DNA from 2 places in the Caballeronia sp. Sq4a genome. Region 1 is predicted to be linked to the other one. Evidence: riboswitches for the same ligand, from Rfam matches in the RefSeq annotation. Region 1 holds a riboswitch; the other holds the start of a gene.
What was found. A riboswitch is a leader RNA that binds a small molecule or an ion and turns the genes downstream of it on or off. The one in region 1 is predicted to bind thiamine pyrophosphate.
Positions count from the first base shown of each region.

Region 2: linked by a shared signal. The riboswitch ahead of thiC (phosphomethylpyrimidine synthase ThiC) and the one ahead of LDZ24_RS12175 (FAD-dependent oxidoreductase) in region 1 are both predicted to bind thiamine pyrophosphate.

Region 1 covers NZ_CP084250.1:2,554,548-2,564,398, forward strand. Annotated here, with positions in the region: gene LDZ24_RS12135 (phospholipid-binding protein MlaC) at 1-587, opposite strand, end outside; gene LDZ24_RS12140 (VacJ family lipoprotein) at 712-1,665, opposite strand; gene mlaD (outer membrane lipid asymmetry maintenance protein MlaD) at 1,675-2,283, opposite strand; gene mlaE (lipid asymmetry maintenance ABC transporter permease subunit MlaE) at 2,377-3,144, opposite strand; gene LDZ24_RS12155 (ABC transporter ATP-binding protein) at 3,141-3,956, opposite strand; gene thiE (thiamine phosphate synthase) at 4,054-5,136, opposite strand; gene LDZ24_RS12165 (thiazole synthase) at 5,133-5,939, opposite strand; gene thiS (sulfur carrier protein ThiS) at 5,959-6,156, opposite strand; gene LDZ24_RS12175 (FAD-dependent oxidoreductase) at 6,177-7,307, opposite strand; TPP riboswitch at 7,499-7,621, opposite strand; gene LDZ24_RS12180 (ABC transporter ATP-binding protein/permease) at 7,933-9,675, shown strand; gene LDZ24_RS12185 (glutamate synthase subunit beta) at 9,744-9,851, opposite strand, start outside.
Region 2 covers NZ_CP084250.1:974,356-984,206, reverse strand. Annotated here, with positions in the region: gene LDZ24_RS04520 (bacterioferritin) at 26-601, opposite strand; gene LDZ24_RS04515 (DUF1328 domain-containing protein) at 763-924, opposite strand; gene LDZ24_RS04510 (DUF1328 domain-containing protein) at 1,023-1,199, opposite strand; gene LDZ24_RS04505 (sensor histidine kinase) at 1,364-2,836, shown strand; gene LDZ24_RS04500 (entericidin A/B family lipoprotein) at 2,989-3,123, shown strand; gene LDZ24_RS04495 (DUF4397 domain-containing protein) at 3,257-4,039, opposite strand; gene LDZ24_RS04490 (EamA family transporter) at 4,358-5,326, opposite strand; TPP riboswitch at 5,633-5,775, shown strand; gene thiC (phosphomethylpyrimidine synthase ThiC) at 5,903-7,834, shown strand; gene LDZ24_RS04480 (glycine zipper 2TM domain-containing protein) at 8,092-8,304, shown strand; gene LDZ24_RS04475 (hypothetical protein) at 8,514-9,044, shown strand; gene LDZ24_RS04470 (hypothetical protein) at 9,315-9,461, shown strand; gene LDZ24_RS04465 (L-lactate permease) at 9,669-9,851, shown strand, end outside.

The sequences.
Region 1 (9,851 bases):
AGGAACTGCAGCAGGCCGTCGACGCCGTGTTGCGAGATCTGCTCGCTGAACTGCTGCTGATACGCCTGAATCAACCATGCGCCGAGCACGTTGATGTCATACACGCGCCAGCCTTGCGGCGTCTTGTACAGGCGATAGTCGAGCTCGACCGGCTGGCCGTTGTTCATCACCACCGAGCGAACGACGACATCGGTGTCTTCCGGCGATGCGCGGAACGGCTTGTACTGAATGGTCTGATTGCGCACCTGGCTGAGCGCGCCCGAATACGTGCGGATCAGCAGCATCTTGAATTGCTCGACGATCTGCTTTTGCTGCTCGGGCGTGGCCGAATTCCAGTTGCGGCCCATCACGAGACGCGTGGTGCGCGTGAAGTCCGTGTACGGCAGGATCTTCTGGTTGACGAGTTCGGTGATGTGCTGCACGTCGCCCGACTGAAGCTTCGGGTCCGACTTGATCTGATCGAGAACCTGCTGCGTGACGGTCTTGATCATGCCGTCGGGCGAGCTGGTATCGACCGTTTGCGCCGACGCCGCGCCGCAGAACGCCATCAGCATGGCAAACAAAGGAAGCAAGAAGAGTTTTTTCATCGCAGACCCTGCAAAAGAAGTGGCTTGGATTGGAGTGCGCCGCTTGAACCAAGTTCAGGCCGCGCACCGGCCAATCTGTAATAAACGCTGTCAATCATGTTACCGCGCGTTAGCGTGGATGCGCTCAACGCAGGCGGAACGAAGGGAAGCCGGGCGGCGCACGCGGCGGCACGTACTGATTGCCCGGCACGGTCGCGCCGCTAGAACTCGCGGCGTTCGGCGTGGCTGCGGTTCCCGAAGCAGGCGCCGCGCCCGACGCGCCTTCCGCCGCCGACGCCGCAGCGGGCGGCACCGCCGTTGCCGATGCGCCCACCGCGCCGCTCGCGCCGCCCGGTTCGGCGTACGTCGGCAGCGGCGCTTCGTCGTAGTTCGGCATGCTGCCGGTATCGCCGTCGGTGTCGCCGTGAATCAGATACTGCCGACGCTGCAAGTACGCGTTACGCACGAACGAGTATTTGTCGAGCGCGGCATCGGCGAGTACGTCCGTCGCGCCGAGCAGATTCGCCCGCGTATTGACGAGGTTCACGCCATACAGCGCCCAACTCACGGAATCCGGACTCACGTATGTCAGCGGACTGCCGAAATAGTCGACCACCAGACCGCTCGTATCGCGCACCGTGCTCGGCCCGAGCAGCGGCAGCACGAGATACGGACCCGACGGCACGCCGTAATGACCGAGCGTTAGGCCGAAGTCGCCGGAGTGCTTCGGCAACTTGGCGACGGTCGCCACGTCGAAGAGGCCGCCGACGCCGAACACCGTGTTGATCGCGACGCGCATGATGTCGGAGACGCCATCCGCTATCTTCAACTGCAGCAGATTGTTCGCCGCGATGTACACATCGCCGATATTCGAGAAGAAGTTCGTGACGCTGTTGCGCACCGGCTCCGGCACGCTCCACACGTACGCCTTCGCGACCGGCTTCAGCGCGAACTGGTCCACCTTGTCGTTGATGGTGAACATCGTCCGGTTGTAACTCTCGAACGGATCGCCCTTCGTGGGCGTCGTCACCGTCGCGCAACCGGCGAGCGTCACCGCCGCCGCCGAGACAAGCACGCGCCGCAGCCCCATCGCGTACATAGCTTCTCCTTATTGAGCCGAGCCCGATGCCGCGCTCGCTGCCGCCGCGCCCGACGCCGCGGGTGCGGCGGGTGCGGGTGCAGCGCCCATGGCGCTGGCCGCGCCCGGGAACGCCGGCGCGGCAGCGGCCGGCGCGGCCGGCGTTGCTGCCTTCGACGCGCCCGAATCCGCCGCCTTGTTGTAGAGGAACTGTCCGATCAGGTTTTCGAGCACGACAGCCGATTGCGTCATCGTGATGGTGTCGCCGTTCTTGAGCATCTGATCGTCGCCGCCCGGCTCGAGGCCGATGTACTGCTCGCCGAGCAGACCCGAGGTCAGGATCTTCGCGGACGAATCCTTCGGAAACTGGTACTGCTTGTCGATGTCGATGGTCACGACCGCCTGATACGCGTTCGGGTCGAAGCCGATGGAGCCGACGCGCCCGACCGTCACGCCCGCGCTTTTAACGGGCGCGCGCGGCTTCAGGCCGCCGATGTTGTCGAACTTGAGCCGAACGGCGTAGGTTTGCTGGAACGACAGGGAACTCATGTTGCCGGCCTTCAGCGCGAGAAACAGCAGCGCCACGAAACCGAGCACCACGAAGAGGCCGACCCAAAAGTCGAGAGCAGTCTTTTTCATCGTCTTTCCAAAGAGAATCTTGTCGCGGGTTGCGCGTGATGGTCTGTGCCCTTCACAACGCCCACGCCCTCGCGAGCGTCCGCGAGTGGTCCATTAGCTGAACATCAACGCGGTCAGCAGGAAGTCGAGGCCGAGCACGGCGAGCGACGCGTACACGACCGTTTTCGTCGTCGCGCGCGACACGCCTTCGGGCGTCGGCCGGGCTTCATAGCCCTGGAACAGCGCGATGAACGTCACCGCGAAACCGAACACAACGCTTTTCACGACGCCGTTGCCGACATCGCGCCAGACATCCACGCCGCCCTGCATCTGCGACCAGAACGCGCCCGAATCCACGCCGATCAGCAGCACGCCGACCACATAGCCGCCGATCACGCCGACCGCGCTGAAGATGGCCGCGAGCACCGGCATCGAGATGATGCCCGCCCACATGCGCGGCGCGACGACCACCTTGATGGGATCGACGGCCATCATTTCCATTGCCGTGAGTTGCTCGCCCGCCTTCATGAGGCCGATTTCCGCCGTCAGCGACGTGCCAGCGCGCCCGGCGAAGAGCAGCGCCGTGACCACGGGCCCGAGTTCGCGCACGAGCGACAGCGCGACGAGCAGCCCGAGCGCCTGCTCCGAGCCATAGCGGTTGAGCGTGTAGTAGCCCTGCAAGCCGAGCACGAAGCCGACGAACAGGCCCGACACCGCGATGATCACGAGCGAATAATTGCCGACGAAGTGGATTTGTTTCGTGACAAGCCGCGGGCGGCGCAGCAGCGGGAAGAATTCGAGCACGAGACGCACGAGCATGCGCGTCGCGTAACCAGCGGTGCCGAAGCCGTCGAGCACCCAGCGTCCGAGTGCGCTGATCATGCCTTGCCTCCGATGCCGAAATCCGCCGCGAGGTTCTGGCTCGCGTAGTGGAACTTGAAGGGGCCGTCGGGCGTGCCGTCGATGAACTGGCGCACGGTCGGGTCCTGCGACGCGCGCAGTTGCGCCGGCGTGCCTTCCGCATGGATGCCGCCGTTGGCCACGAAGTACACGTAGTCGGCGATGGCGAACGACTCCGGCACGTCGTGCGAGACGAGAATGGACGTGGCGCCGAGCGCGTCGTTCAGCGTGCGAATGAGCTTCGCGGTGATGCCGAGCGAAATGGGATCGAGGCCGGCGAACGGCTCGTCGTACATCATGAGTTCGGGATCGAGCGCGATGGCGCGCGCGAGCGCCACGCGACGCGCCATGCCGCCCGAGATTTCCGACGGCGCGAGATCGCGCGCGCCGCGCAGGCCGACGGCGTTGAGCTTCATCAGAACGAGATCGCGGATAAGCGCTTCGGGCAGATCCGTGTGCTCGCGCAGCGGAAACGCGACGTTCTCGAAGACCGTCTGATCCGTGAAGAGCGCGCCGAACTGGAACAGCATGCCCATCTTCCGGCGCAGCGCGTAGAGGCCGTCGCGGGTCTGCGCGCCCACGTCCTGCCCGCCGTACAGCACCTGGCCGCGGCTCGCCTTGACGAGACCGCCGATCAGCCGAAGCGTCGTGGTCTTGCCGCAGCCCGAGCCGCCCATGACCGCGACGACCTGACCGCGCGTGAAGCGCATGTTCAGGTTCGACAGGACGAGCCGGTCGCCGTAACCGAAGTCGACGTCGCGTAGCTCGAGCAGAGTCTCAGAAGAGGCTGGCACTGGGTAAGAAATTCCGTTGACGCAAAACGCCGCATTATAGGGCCTGCGTGCAATCGGTGCTTTGCCTAGTGCGCGGTGCCTAATTTTTTCGGAACTGTCAGCATTGACCTGCAAAGTTTTGTTGCAGCAATGTGACCGCCTGAGCAGTATCCGGCGCTTCGGTCACCGCGCGCACGACCGCCGCGCTGCCCACGCCCGTCGCGAGCACGTCGCCGATCACTTTGCCGTCGATTCCGCCGATCGCGACGAGCGGCACCCGGCCGCGCAGAAGCTGCACGTAGCGGCGCAGGCGGGCAAGCCCCTGCGGCTTGGTCGGCATGACCTTCGTCGTCGTCGGGAAGACGGCGCCGAGCGCGAGATAGCTCGGCCGGAAATGCAGCGCGCGCAGCATTTCATAGTAGCCGTGCGTCGAGAGGCCGAGGCGCAGGCCGGCGCCCGCAATCGCGCTCAGGTCGGCGGTCTCGACGTCTTCCTGGCCGAGGTGCACGCCGTAAGCGCCCGCCGCTATCGCCTCGCGCCAGTGATCGTTGATGAAGAGCCGCGCCTGATGACGACGCCCCGCCGCCACGGACCGCTCGATCTCGCGTCGAAGATCGTCGGCGTCCGCGCTTTTGCGGCGCAGTTGCGCCGTGGCGACGCCCAGCTCGAGCACGCGCTCCACCCATTCCGCGCTCGGCAGAACGGGATAGAGGCCGAGCGCGTCGGGGCATGCGGGGAATGCGGGCTCCGGCGCGGGCGGAAGGTCGCTCACGCGCGGAAACGTCGCGAAATCGACGGGCCAGGCGTCGTCTTTCGACTCGTCGCCGGTGCGCCAGGCCAGCGCCAGAACGAGTGCATCGTGCGGCTCGAAGTTGCAGTCGAGAAACGCGGCGAGCGCGGCGAGCCAGTCGTCGGAGCGCTCGCCGTCGAGCACGAAACGCGCGCCGTTGCGCGTCAGCGTCACGCGCGAGCCGTGCGCTTCGAGCAGGGCGGCGTCGCCGGCAAGCGCGCCGGGATCGGATTCACGCGGGCCCGTGAGCACGATCAAATCCTGCGCGCCGGCCGATTCGGGCGCGGTCAGGCAGATGCGCCAGCGCGTCGACGCGGCGGGCCAGTCGCCCAGACGCGCGCGGATGCGCTCCGCGACTTCCAGGAGTTCGTCCGCCGGCGGCCAGAACACTTCGCGACCGAGCAGGCTCATGCCGCACCTCCGTCCTGATGCCAGAACGGCATGCCGACGACCGGCGTGCTTGCCTGCGCGCTGTCGCGCTCGGCCATCGGACCGGCGAGGAACGCGCTGCGGCCCGCTTCGACGCCCAGCGCAAATGCACGCGCCATCTGCGGCGGAAACGTGGCCTGCGACACCGCCGTGTTGAGCAGCACGCCGTCGAAGCCCCACTCCATCACCTGACACGCGTGCGACGGCACGCCCAGACCCGCATCGACGATCAGTGGCACGTCCGGCAGCCGCTCGCGCAGCGTGCGCAGGCCGTACGGGTTCGTCACGCCCTTGCCCGTGCCGATGGGCGCGCCCCACGGCATCAGCGCTTCGCAGCCGGCATCGAGCAGGCGCCGGCCGATCACCAGATCTTCGGTGCAGTACGGCAGCACCTTGAAGCCGTCGCGCACGAGCTTCGCCGCCGCTTCGACCAGGCCGATCGGGTCGGGCTGGAGCGTGTAATCGTCGCCGATCAGTTCGAGCTTGATCCACGGCGTGTCGAAGACTTCCCGCGCCATGTAGGCAGTTGTCAGCGCTTCGTCGACGCTCTGGCAGCCCGCGGTGTTCGGCAACAGCGCGACGCCGTGACGCTTGAGCACGTCGAAGAAGCCGGCTTCGCCCGTCTCCGACTGGCGGCGCAGCGCGACCGTCACCATGCCGGGGCGCGCGGCATCGATGGAATCGGACAGCGATTGCAGCGACGGATAGCGCGACGTGCCGAGCAGCACGCGGCTCGGAAATGCCTGGCCGTAGAGCGTGAGCACATCGGCGGTCTGTGTGGTCATGATGGAATCCTTCGTGTGTTCAACCGCCCGCGACGGGCGAAACGACGTCGAGCTTGTCGCCCGGCGCGAGCGTCTTCGTGCCATGCTCGCCGCGCGCGACGAACTGGCCGTTGAGCGCGACTGCGAACGGCGGCTTCGCGCCGAACGCGGCGAGCGCGTCAGTCACGGTCGCGGCATCGGGCAAGGTGAACTCGCGCTGATTGATGTGGATGTTCATGGTTCTGTCTCTGAATCGTGTCACGCGGGCACGGCCGCGAACGCGCCGTGCAGCAGCTCGGGCCATGCGGCATCGCCGCGGAACTGCGCGAACGAAGCGGCGTCGCGCACCGCTCCTCCGATGAGCGCATCGGCGAGCGCGCACGCGGCATCGGCCACTTCGGGCGCGATCATGAAGCCGTGCCGATACAGCCCGTTCACGCGCAGCGTCTGCGCGCCATCCCAGGCAATGGCCGGACGATGATCCGGCAGCGTCGGCCGGCATTGCGAATTGAGTTCGAGAATGCGCGCTTCGCCGAATCCCGGATGCACGGCGAAGGCCGCGCTCAGCAATTCGAGCGCCGAGCGCACGCTGACGGGCGACATGTCCTCGCCCTCGACTTCCGTCGCGCCGATCACGTAGACGTCGTTCTGCTTCGGCGCGATGTAAAGCGGATAGCGCGGATGCAGCAAGCGCACCGGCCGCGTGAGCCCGATGCCCGGCGCATGCACCCGCGCCACTTCGCCGCGAATGCCGCGCAGCGCGGGCCACGCGGCCTTCGCGCCGAGACCGCGGCAATCGATGATCCAGCGCGCATCGGGCATGGCATCGACCGGCGTGTTCCAGTGCGTGCGCACGCCGCGCGCCGCCAGCCCCGCCGCGAGCGCCTTGAGCGCCTGCCGGTTGTCGAGCTGGCCTTCGTGCGGCAGCAGCCAGCCCTGCGCGAAGCGCGTCCCGAGCGCCGGTTCCGCCTCGGCGACCTGCGCGCCCGCGAGCTTGACGAAACCGCCGTCGAGTAGCGATACCGGGGCGTTCGCGCGCAGCCGGCGCTCGAAAAGCGGCGCTTCCGCGCGATCCGCGCCGTGCCAGACGACGAGCGTCCCGTTGCGCTGAAAGAAGACCGGCTCGGGCAATGCCGCGAGCACATCCGGCCAGCGCGCGAGCGACGCCGCGCCGAGTTCGACGACGAGCGGCTCCGCGCTCGTTGCCTCCGCGAGCGGCGCGAGCATGGCCGCGGCGACCCACGCGGCCGACTGCGAGCCGGCTTCGTCGCCACGCTCGTAGAGCGCGACGCCGTGCCCCGCGCCCGCAAGCTGCCAGGCGACGAGCCGCCCGACGAGCCCGCCGCCGATCACGGCGAAATCCGGCCGGCGGGCGTCGCCCTGTTCCATGCTGTTCACAATCCGATGTCTCCTCATCCGGTCGCGTGCGTCGCCTCGACGTACGCGAGCGTCGCCGCAGGAAGCGGCATACCGATTGACTAACGTGACGAATCAGCGGAGGAGAGACCTGCACGGCGGCCGTCAGACGCACCGAGCGGAAAAGGAAGACCGGAAGAGACTGGAGGAATGGCGCGGCGAACGCGCGTTCTCCGGAAACTTCCCTCGCCGGTATTACCCGGATCGGGTGCAAAGGGTCTCTCTCAGCCTCGCCGCGCCGGCCACCGTTGCCAGTGACGTCGCGCGAAGCACCCCTGTTTCGTCGCAGATCATTAGAGCATAAAAGGCAAAGCCGCTGCAAACCGGGATTGCCCGCTGCGGCCGTGGCGCTCCCGTCGTGCCGCGTCGTGCCGCGTCGTGCCGCGTCGTGCCGCTTCGGTCGCGGCCGGCGGCACTCTGGCACAATGCCCCGAACACCGGTTCATCGGACGATCGGGCCGAATTAAGCGACAGTTAAGGCAGCATCACAACAATCTGCGAACCCGGAACTGGCTGCGCGCACGTCGATGCCGCGCGCCGAACGGCAAGCGACACCGTCTCAACCCGCCGGCGATCCGGCGCACCCGAACACAAGGTCATGGTCAACACGAATCTCGAAAGCACGCAGCAGAAGGCGGATGACGTATCGGCGTGGAGCCTCATCAAACCTTACTGGGTCTCGGAAGAACGCGGCATCGCGTGGGGCCTTCTGGTCGCGATCATCGCGATCAATATGACGGTCGTCTGGATCAACGTGCGGCTCAACAGCTGGAACGCAGACTTTTATAACGCGCTGCAAAACAAGAACGTGCGCGACTTTCCGCACTTGCTGCTGATCTTCACGGGTCTCGCGTTCGCGTACATCCTGCTTGCCGTCTACGGCCGCTATCTCCGGCAAATGCTCGCGTTCCGCTGGCGGCAATGGCTCACGAACCGGTATCTCGAACAATGGTTCGGCGACAAGGCGTTCTACCGCATCGAACGCGACCGCCTCGCCGACAACCCCGACCAGCGTATCAGCGACGACCTGCAATCCTTCGCGACCACCACGCTTACGCTGTCGCTCGACCTGCTGTCGACGCTCGTCACGCTCGTCACCTTCATCACTATCTTGTGGACGCTCGCGGGCGCTCTGACGCTGACGCTCTTCGGCAAGCCGCTCGTCGTTCCGGGCTACATGGTGTGGGCCGCCGCCCTCTACGCGATCCTCGGCTCGCTCATCATCCAGAAGGTCGGGCATCCGCTCGTGTCGATCAACTATCAGCAGCAGAAAGTGGAGGCGGACTTCCGCTTCGGCCTGATTCGCGTGCGCGAAAACGCCGAGCAGATTGCGTTCTACGACGGCATCGCCACCGAAACCGCCAACGCGAAGAGCATCTTCCAGCGCATTCGCGACAACTGGTGGCTCATCATGAAGTACACGAAGCGCATGACCTTCGTGCTGTCCTTCTACGGGCAGATTGCGATCATTTTTCCGATCATGGTCGCCGCGCCGCGCTACTTCGCGGGCGCGTTCTCATTCGGCGTGCTGATGCAGATTTCATCGGCGTTCGGCACGGTCAGCGATTCCTTCTCGTGGTTCATCAACAGTTATTCGACGCTGGTCGAATGGCGCGCCACCGTCAACCGTCTGCGCGAGTTCAAGCGCGTGATGCGCTCGACGCATATCCGCGAGGAAACGTCGCCTGCGACGGAACGCGGCGGCATCAATCTGCATTACACGAGCACGCCGTCGCTGACGACGACCGGCCTCACACTCGCGCTTCCGAATGGCACGCCGCTTTCGCGCGTGGCGGACGTGTCGATCGAGCCCGGTTCGCGCTGGCTCGTCGTCGGACCGTCGGGTTCGGGCAAGAGCACGCTGATGCGCGCGCTGGCGGGCCTGTGGCCGTTCGGCGACGGCACCATCGACGCGCCCGTCGATGCGAAGCTGATGTTCGTGCCGCAGCAGAGTTATCTGCCGATCGGGACGTTGCGCGCGGCGCTGTCGTATCCGTCGCCGGCCACGACGTTCACCGACGAAGAATCGCGCGAAGCCTTGCGCGCCTGCAACCTCGAAGCGTACGCGGACCGGCTCGATGAAAGCGCGCACTGGGCGCGCAGCTTGTCGCCGGGCGAGCAGCAGCGGCTGGCTGCGGCGCGCGTGCTGCTGCACAAGCCGGACTTCGTGTTCCTCGACGAAGCGACGAGCGCGCTCGATGCGGAGAACGAGCTGCACATCTACAACACGCTGGTCGAGCGGTTGCCGAAAGCGGCCATCTTAAGCGTCGCGCATCGGGAGTCGGTCGCGATGTTCCATGACTACAAGATCGAGATCGAAAGGGCGATGGTGGAGGCTTGATTTCTTCGCGTAGATAGCAAAAAGGCCACGGAACGCGTGGCCTTTTTGCTTCACGATGCGTCGAACGATTACCGCGGCAACTCACTCGACCCCATCAAATACGCATCCACCGACCGCGCGCACTGACGCCCTTCGCGAATCGCCCAGACGACGAGCGACTGCCCGCGCCGCATATC
Region 2 (9,851 bases), 1.4 Mb from region 1:
CACGCACCGCGCCCAAGGCTTACGCTTACCCGTTGCGGCCTTCCAGCAGGTCGGCCATGTCGTCCGCGTGCTCTTCCTCGACGGCGAGGATCTCTTCGAAGATGCGGCGCGTGGTGACATCCTTGTCGCCGAGATAGCGAATGATCTCGCGGTACGTGTCGATCGCGATGCGCTCGGCGATCAGGTTCTCGCGAATCATGTCGATGAGATCGGCGCCTTCCTTGTACTCCGAATGCGCGCGCGACTTGAGGCTGTCCGGCGCGAAGTCCGGCGAGCCGCCCAGCTGCACGATGCGCTCGGCGAGCATGTCGGCATGTTCCTGCTCCTCGGTCGCGTGCTCGGCGAATTCCTTCGCGACGGCCTCAGAGTGAATGCCCTTCGCCATGAAGTAGTGGCGCTTGTAGCGCAGCGTGCAGACCCACTCGGTCGCGAGCGCGTCGTTGAGCAGCTTCAGCACGGTTTCGCGGTCGGCGGCATAGGTCGACGTGACCGGGCCTTCGTCCATGTGCTGCCGCGCGTCGTTCCGGATTTTTTCCACATCGAGGACGAAAGCGTCCTTGGACTGGCCCGGCGCGGTCGATACAGCAGATGAATCGGACATGTGTTTGCTCCTGTGAATTGGGGGGATGGACGGATGCGTCGAGCGAATCGCCGTGCGGCTTCATAGCGTTCCGCTATTCGATCATCGTCCGCGATGCATGGCGCGTGCCCGCTCCGCTCTATCGTCCGATGAGCGGGCGCGGGCACGACGATTCGGCAACGTCACGTCCTGAAGACACCGAGCAGCAGCGTCACGACGAACACGACGAGGAAAATATAAAACAGGATCTTCGCGATTTCAGCGGCGCCGGCCGCGATGCCCGTGAAGCCGAACACCGCCGCGATGATCGCGATGACGAAGAAAACGGCTGCGTAGTGAAGCATGGGACCCTCCTCGTGATTGTTCTAAGGTCGTTCAAGGTCGGCCGGGCATGGCGCGAAGCGCCATCCCGGCATGGCAAGGCATGGAGCAAACTAAGCCGCTAATCGACCGCTTTCTTGGTGATGACGAACCCCAGCACCAGAAACACGACGCAAAGAATCAGGAACAGCACGAACAGGAACTTGGCAATGGTCGCGGCGCCCGCGGCAATGCCCGTGAAGCCCAGCAAACCGGCGATCACAGCGACGATCGCGAAAAACAGAGCCCATCTCAGCATGATCGCTCCCCGTAGGAATGGTTGACGCACTCATGCTAGCCGCGCGTTCTGCCGCGCGCATTCGGGCTGGCTCCTTTTTTGCTGTGAGAATCCACCGACATTTGCTTTCAAATCGGCTGCGCGAAGCGCGCCATCTGCCTCGTCGCCGCATCGAGAACCACGTCATGAGCCACCTTCCCCACGCCGCGCTGACCGGCATCGCGCAGGACGACACCTCGCCCGCCCCGACGGCGAGCCGGGGCACGCGCGCCGGCTTCGCGCGCATCAACGATTGGATGCACCGGTATAGCTGGGCCGTCGCGATGACGGTGGCGATCGTGATTACCGTCGGCGGGCTCGTGATTCTGGAGTCGGGCCGCATGCGCATTGCCGCCGAGTACGAAACGGCGCTCGACGCCAAGAGCGCGACCGCGCAGCTTTCGGCGCTTGCCGCGGACATCGCGACGCTGTCCGCGCAGGGACAAGCGATGGCGCTGAAACCGGACGCCGCCTACAAGAACCAGTTCGAAGCGACCGCCGCGCACGTGCGCCGCGCGCTCGCCACGCTGGATGCCTACTATCGCCGCATCGGCGACGACACCGCGCTCGCGAGCTTCGCGCAAATTCGCGCGGCGGCGAACGACGGCATCGAGCGCAGCGCGGCGCCATCGGCCGCGCCTTCGGAGGCATCGACCGACAAGGACATGACGCTCGACGCCGCGCTCTCGCTCTTGCGCCTGAACGAGGAGCAGCGCGCCCAACACGCGCTCGACGCGAGCCGCGCCGATCAGCGCATTTCGACGCTGTGCGTCGCGGCGCTATGCGCTCTGAACATCGTGTTGTTCCTGCTGCTGTTTCGCAATCTCGGCATTCAGCTCGACAAGCAGGATCGCGTGCAGAAGGCGCTCATCACGCAGCAGGAAGAACTGGATCGACTCGTCTTCGAACGCACGCGCCAGCTCGAAGCGCTCGCGTGGCATCTGCAATCGGTGAGCGAGGATGAAAAGACGCAACTCGCCCGCGAACTGCACGACGAACTCGGCTCGATTCTGACCGCGAGCAAGATGGATGTCGCGTGGGTGCGCGGCAAGCTGCGTGAATCGGAGCCAGCGATGGCCGAGAAACTGTCGCGCGCCATCGGCAATCTGGATCAGGGCATTGCGCTCAAGCGGCGGATCATCGAGGACATGCGGCCGACGGTGCTCGCCAATTTCGGTCTCGTCACGGCGCTGCGCTCGCTCGTGGCCGAAGCCGCGCAGCGCAACGGCTGGACCGTCGAGGCCGAACTGCCGGACGACGAAGTGAAGCTCGGCGAAGCCATCGAGATCTCGCTCTTTCGCGTGGCGCAGGAAACGCTCACGAACGCCGCGAAGTACGCGCATGCGAGCCGAATCCGCATTGCGCTCACGCTCGACCCGGCGAACGTCGCGCTCGCGATCGACGACGACGGCATCGGCATCCGGCCGCAGGATCTGAAGCGCACGCAGACTCACGGACTAGTCGGCATGCGGCAGCGCGTGTCGGCGCGCGGCGGGCGCTTCGAGATTGAACGCGCGATGCCGCATGGCACGAGCATTCGCGTGTCGATGCCGCGCGAGCGCGTGCATGTGGATGTGGACGTGGATGTCGACGGATCGCCGGCCCGCGCCGCCGCGTAGGACGATGCCGACGCGAAATACGGAGTCCGCCGACACGAAAAACACATGTGTGCTTACAGCGCGCGCTCGGGCGCTTTTTTAAGATTATTCACACCGGTGAGGCCATCGAAGAGCAGCGGCCAATCCAGACATTTACTTCAAGGGGATTGAACATGACTCGAATCATCGCTTTGCTGCTGATCGCGGGCACCGCTGCGCTGGCAGGCTGCAACACCATCTCGGGCGCAGGTCAGGACATTTCGAAGGGCGGCCAGGCTATCTCGAACTCGGCGGAAGAACATAAGTAAGCCGGGACGCTCTACCAACGCAGCGTAGTTCCTGTCATCTCGCCGCCTCGCGCGGCGAGATTTTTTTTGTGCGTAAAAAAAACCCGCCCGACATCGCTCGGGCGGGTTTCGTCACGGCCTGACGCGCAAGCGCTTACTGCGTATCCGGCAACTCCAGCGCCGGCGTCTGCGTGTTGCCGCCCTGCGCCACCAGCACCCGAATCTTGCCGGGCACGACCTGCGACAGCGCGTTGCCCGAAGGCAGCGTCGTCACGAGCCAGTCCGCGTTATTGCCGAGATTAAACGAAGCCGACTTGTACACCGGCGTCTTCGAACCCGGAAGCGTCGCGATCAGCTGATACGTGCCGCCGGAAACATAGATCGAGTCCTGCGTGCTCGCCGGAACCGCGCTTTTGAAGGCGACGCTCGGCATCGTCGCGTTGACCGTCGCGATGTCCGTCCCCGGCGCGACCAGATACAGATCGAGGTTCTGCGCGTTCGCCGATGCGTTGAAGCCGCGCACGCGCGCGCTCGTCGAAAGGAGACCCTTGTCGAACGGATCGTCGATCACGGCGATCGACGGCAGGAAGCCCGCGTCCGGCAGCGCGACGACCGTGTATTCGTGGCCCTTCGCCGCGTTGCTGATGCTCGAATTGGATGCGAGCAGGGTCGTCGTGTTCACGGCCGCGTAGCCGAAGTTGTGCTGGCCCGTGCCGATGTTCGCGAAGTTGGTCACCGTCTTGTAGCCGAGGTTCGGTTGCAGCACCTTGCCGTTATCGTAGAAGTCGACGTTCGGGCCGCTCGGAATCGCGTGGATGAAGTGAACCTGCGCTTGCGTAAGGCCGAGTTCCTTGCCGACGTCGTCCGAACTTCCGCCGCATGCGGAGAGAAGCGAAGCGACGGCAGCGAGCGCCGTGACGGTGCGGATGAGCTTCATGTGCCACCTTCCTTTTTGTGATCGTTGATGGTGTCGTGAAGGCTGCGGACGGCGGGCGGATGGCCCGCTACGCCGCGTCCTCGCCGCGAGGAACGCGTCTTTGTTTCATCGGAATGACGCGCCTCGCGGGTGGCGCATATAGAGCAACACCCGTGCCCTTTTGCGGTGCGCGAGCGGCGCGACTTCAGCTGGAAGCCTTATCGCGCAAGGCTGCGGCATTCGTTAGAGGATTCGTTCGGGGCCCGACAGCGCAGCGGCGCGTGCGCGGCTTCGAGCGCTGCGTGCGCGCCCTTCTTACAAGCGAAGCGAACGGAAGGCTCACACCAACCCGCGCCGTCGATAATCGAACCAGAAAGAAAGCCCGACGCTCAGCAGAATGACGACCGTCGCAATGACGGTCCAGCGCGTGATCGCCTCGCCGAGCAGCAACGCGCCGAGCAACACCGCGACCACCGGGTTCACGTACATGCAGCTGCTCGCGATGATCGGGCTCGTATGGCGGATCAGGAAGCCGTAAGCGACATACGCGGCCATCGTTCCGACGAGCATCAAGTACAGAAACGACAGCCCCGGCACGAAGCCGATGCCCGCCAGCCGCTCGCCGGAGAGCAACGCGACCGTCGTGGAAATCGAACCGCCGAGGCCGATCTGCAGCGCGGTCGACATGAAGAGGTCCGACGGCAGCTTGACGCGGCTCGCCAGATGCGCCCCGCCCGCCCAGAAAATCGCGCCGCACAGAATCGCGATGCTGCCCGCGGTTGAGCCGGCACCTGAATCGCCGTGATTCAGCAACACGATGCCGATCAGCCCCAATCCGACCGCCACCCACTCGCCCTTCGCGATGCGCCGGCCCGTGAGCGCGGCGATGATCGTCGCGAAAAGCGGCACGGTCGCGACCATCACGGCGGCGGTCCCGGTTTCGACGGTGCGCATGCCGTAGGCGAGCATCCCGCTCGACAAGCCGACGAGCAGCGTGCCGACGAGCGCGGCATTGCGCGCTTCGGCCAACGTCGGCCAGACCGGCTTGCGGCGCGCCGCGAACACGAAGAGCCCGATGCCCGCGAACAGATTGCGCAAGCCGGAAAGCAGAAGCGGCGGAAACGACGCGAGCGACAGATGCACGGCGAGATACGTCGATCCCCACACGAGATAGACGACGGCCAGCGCGAGCGCGACTTGTCCCTTGTGCGAACGCGGCGCGCGAAACGGAAAACGATCGGGCAAGGAGAACGGCAGGCGCGGCAGGCGCGGCGGCTTGAAGGACGGATTGGGCGACGGATTGGACATGCGTTACCCGGCCAGCGTGCAGTGCAGCGCCGCGCATCGCATCCGGCAGACGGCAATTGAACGGGCGAAAGCTCCGGCGCGACAAACGAGACAGGACGACATGGCGAAACAGTTGGAATGCGAACGCGGACGCAGAGGAGAAACAGCGCAAGACGCGGGGCGTCGATTGCGGCTGCCGGGCGGTCAGGGAAAACACGCAGGCCGGGGCGAGCGACATTATGCAGTAAGCGCCCCGCGCGATCGACGAATCGCCGGACGAATTTTCGGATGGTTGCCAACACGCCACGCTGCGGTGTATGGTGGCGGCTGCTAACGCGGGGGTCCTGCGTTGCGCATCGCGATTGCGGCCGGTTTCATCGAGCGCAGTCGCCTCGCGCGGCGCGGGTGAGAAATACCCTTTGAACCTGATCTGGATAATGCCAGCGCAGGGAAGCGTTCGGGTTTCGACAGTCGCGCCGCATCAGACTACTTCTTCCGAACCCGTACCTTTCCGTCTCGTTCCTCCCTGTTTAGCTCCTGAGTCAGCCGAGCGCTGCAACGCTCGCATGTCAACACGTCCCACAGGAGAGACAGCACATGAATGCCAATCCCAAGTTTCTGTCGGAAAACGCCGTCGTCGACGCCGCCGCCATCGCCCCGCTGCCGAACTCGCGCAAGGTCTACGTGACCGGCTCGACGCCGGACATTCGCGTGCCGATGCGCGAGATCACGCAGTCCGACACGCCGGACGGCTTCGGCGGCGAGAAGAATCCGCCGGTGTACGTGTACGACACCTCCGGTCCGTACACCGATCCGGACGCGAAGATAGACATCCGCTCGGGACTGCCCGCGCTGCGCGCCGGCTGGATCGAAAAGCGCGGCGACACGGAAGAACTGGCGGGCCTGTCGAGCGAATTCGGCCGCGAGCGCGCCGCCGATCCGAAAACGGCCGAACTGCGCTTTCCCGGCCTGCACCGCAAGCCGCGCCGCGCCCTCGCCGGCAAGAACGTCACGCAGATGCACTACGCGCGCGCGGGCATCATCACGCCGGAGATGGAATACATCGCCATCCGCGAGAATCAGCGTCGCGCCGAATATCTCGAAAGCCTGCGCAAGAGCGGCCCGAACGGCGAAAAGCTCGCGCAGATGATGGGCCGCCAGCATCCCGGACAGGCGTTCGGCGCGGCGGCGTTCGGCAAGGACGCGCTGAAGGAAATCACGCCCGAGTTCGTGCGCGAGGAAGTGGCGCGCGGCCGCGCGATCATTCCCGCGAACATCAATCACCCGGAAAGCGAGCCGATGATCATCGGCCGCAACTTCCTCGTGAAGATCAACGCGAACATCGGCAATTCGGCGGTCACGTCGTCCATCGGCGAGGAAGTCGACAAGATGACCTGGGCGATCCGCTGGGGCGGCGACACGGTGATGGATCTGTCCACCGGCAAGCACATTCACGAGACGCGCGAGTGGATCATCCGCAATTCGCCGGTGCCGATCGGCACGGTGCCCATCTATCAGGCGCTCGAAAAGGTCAACGGCAAAGCCGAAGACCTTACGTGGGAAATCTTCCGCGACACGCTCATCGAGCAGGCGGAGCAAGGCGTCGACTACTTCACGATCCACGCGGGCGTGCGGCTGCAATACGTGCCGCTGACGGCGAACCGCATGACCGGCATCGTGTCGCGCGGCGGCTCGATCATGGCGAAGTGGTGCCTCGCGCATCACAAGGAGAGCTTCATCTACGAGCACTTCGAGGACATCTGCGAAATCATGAAGCAATACGATGTCTCCTTCTCGCTCGGCGACGGCCTGCGCCCCGGCTCGATCTACGACGCGAATGACGAAGCGCAGCTCGGCGAGCTGAAGACGCTCGGCGAACTCACGCAGGTCGCGTGGAAGCACGACGTGCAGGTGATGATCGAAGGCCCCGGCCACGTACCGATGCAGCTCATCAAGGAGAACATGGACCTGCAGTTGCAGTGGTGCGACGAGGCGCCCTTCTACACGCTCGGGCCGCTCACCACGGACATCGCGCCGGGCTACGACCACATCACCTCGGGCATCGGCGCCGCGATGATCGGCTGGTTCGGCACCGCGATGCTCTGCTACGTCACGCCGAAGGAGCACCTCGGCTTGCCGAACAAGGACGACGTGAAGGAAGGCATCATCACGTACAAGCTCGCGGCGCACGCGGCGGATCTGGCGAAGGGCCATCCCGGCGCGCAGGTGCGGGACAACGCGCTCTCGAAGGCGCGCTTCGAATTCCGCTGGGAAGACCAGTTCAATCTCGGCCTCGACCCGGACAAGGCGCGCGAATTCCACGACGAAACGCTGCCGAAGGACTCCGCGAAGGTCGCGCACTTCTGCTCGATGTGCGGCCCGCACTTCTGCTCGATGAAGATCACGCAGGATGTGCGCGACTTCGCCGCGAAGCAGGGCGTGAGCGAAACCGACGCGCTCACGCACGGCATGCAGACGAAGGCGATCGAGTTCGTGAAGAAGGGCGCGGAAATCTATCAGCCGACATGATGCGCCGTCTCTGACGGACTGAAAGCCTGACCGGAAACGGCCTGTCGCGCGGCGAGCGCGACAGGCCGTTTTGCTTGCTGCGTTCCCGCCCAAAGCCTTGCTCATCAAGGCTGGGCGCTCATTCAGACGATTCGGGCATCTTTCCTGCTCCGTATCGAACGAACCGGCGAAAAAACGCGGCATGCGCGCCGGACCGTCGTCTCGTCCGGGGAAGTCGCGCCGCAGCCGATTCGTTCCATCATCACTGGAGAGTCGACATGAAAAACATCAAACAAATCGGCGCCGCAGCACTGCTCACCGCTTCTTTCGCCGGACTGACCGGCTGCGACAACATGACCACGCGTCAGCGCGACACCGCCATCGGCGCGGGCGTCGGCGCAGCGGGCGGGGCCGTGATCGGCGGCAGCGCGCTTTCGACGCTGGGCGGCGCGGCCGTCGGCGGGGTCATCGGCAATCAGGTCGGCAAGTAAGGCCGTCGCGCATCGGCGTGCGGCGCGCCACCGTCGGCGCCGCACGTGTTTCAAGTCTGTTACAGGAAGCGATACCAGCCATCGTTCCTCACCGGGCGGATGCAACGCGCCATGCATCGATCGACTAAGCTCCTCTTTAACGGACCGCATCGGTTTTATCGAGACCACTGAACCCGAAGAGTCCCGCAGGCAATTCAAGGAGCAGCGTCATGATGTCCGCACGCATCGTCCTCGCAAAGAGCGGCATGGCCGCGCTTGCCGCGGGACTTCTGGTCAGCGGGTGTTACTACCCGTATCCCGACTACCCGGGCGCGGGTTACCCCACGGTCAGCGCCATCTATGCGCAGCGCGAATTCGCGCTGCCGGCCGACGCAGCGTCGGGCGCGTCGGCGGTGCCGGGGACCGGCATCGTCTACTCGACCGAACAGGTGCCCTACTCGGCCGTCTACCCCTATGCCGGCTACTACGGCGGCTATCCGGCCTACGGCTATCCGTATTACCCGTACCCGTATCCGGCGTATTACGGCTACGGCTATCCGGCGATCTCGGTCGGCTTCGGCTACTGGGGCGGCGGATGCTGCTGGGGCCACGGATACGGCTGGCACCACGGCGGATGGCACGGCGGCGGCGGATGGCACGGCGGCGGCGGATGGCACGGCGGCGGGACGTGGCAAGGCGGGTCCGGTGGATATGGCGGCTGGCACGGAGGCGGCGGTCACGGCGGCGGACGCGGCCACTGATTCACGCGGCGCCTGTTCGTCCGCGTTACAAAATCTGGCGCTTTGCAGCCCGCTAATCGGCGCGCCGTAACGATCCTGAAACGTTTTTTGCCGACGGGCGCTCGGCGTGCCGCGTCGTCGGCTTCGTGCGTTCTGCCACTTTCCTTTTCTGACAAGGCTTTGGCGGAATTGGACGGACCACGGGCACGGTTCTGGCTATTCACCGTCCCTATTTACCGCGATGCGACGGCAAACGGCCGCCGCCCACTTCACGTTCTCGGGGAGCAGGACATGATGGCCTTCGTGTTTTTTATGCTCTGGATGCTCGCGTCGATTGCGCTCCTGACCGTCTGGGTGTTCCGTCAAACGCCGCCCGCCAACCGCGACAGCGGCGCTGGCGCAGCCGCCACGGCCGCCGCCGCAGCCGTGGAGGGATGAGCCAGGTCTGATCGAATCCGGCGAACCACGGCGCGTACGCGGGCTTTCACCGCTTGACGCGGTTCATCGGTCACCTATTCTTAGTGGGCGTGTTACGCCGGCGCTTAAGACGGCGCACGTCGCCGGCGTGCGCGACTGAAACATCGAACTCCGCGCGCATGGCGGCTGCGGCCGCCGCTTCGCCAACAAGAGAAAAAAGGAGACTCGATGTTCCATCAGCTACTCACACCCATTGCCGATTCACTGGCGCTGTCGTTCATCGTGGCGGCGCTGCCGATCATCATCGTGCTCGTGCTGCTCGGCTGGGCGCGCCGCCCGGCGTGGCAGGCATCGCTCGCGGGATTGATCGCCGCGCTCATCATCGCCGTCGCGGGCTGGAAGTTCCCGGTC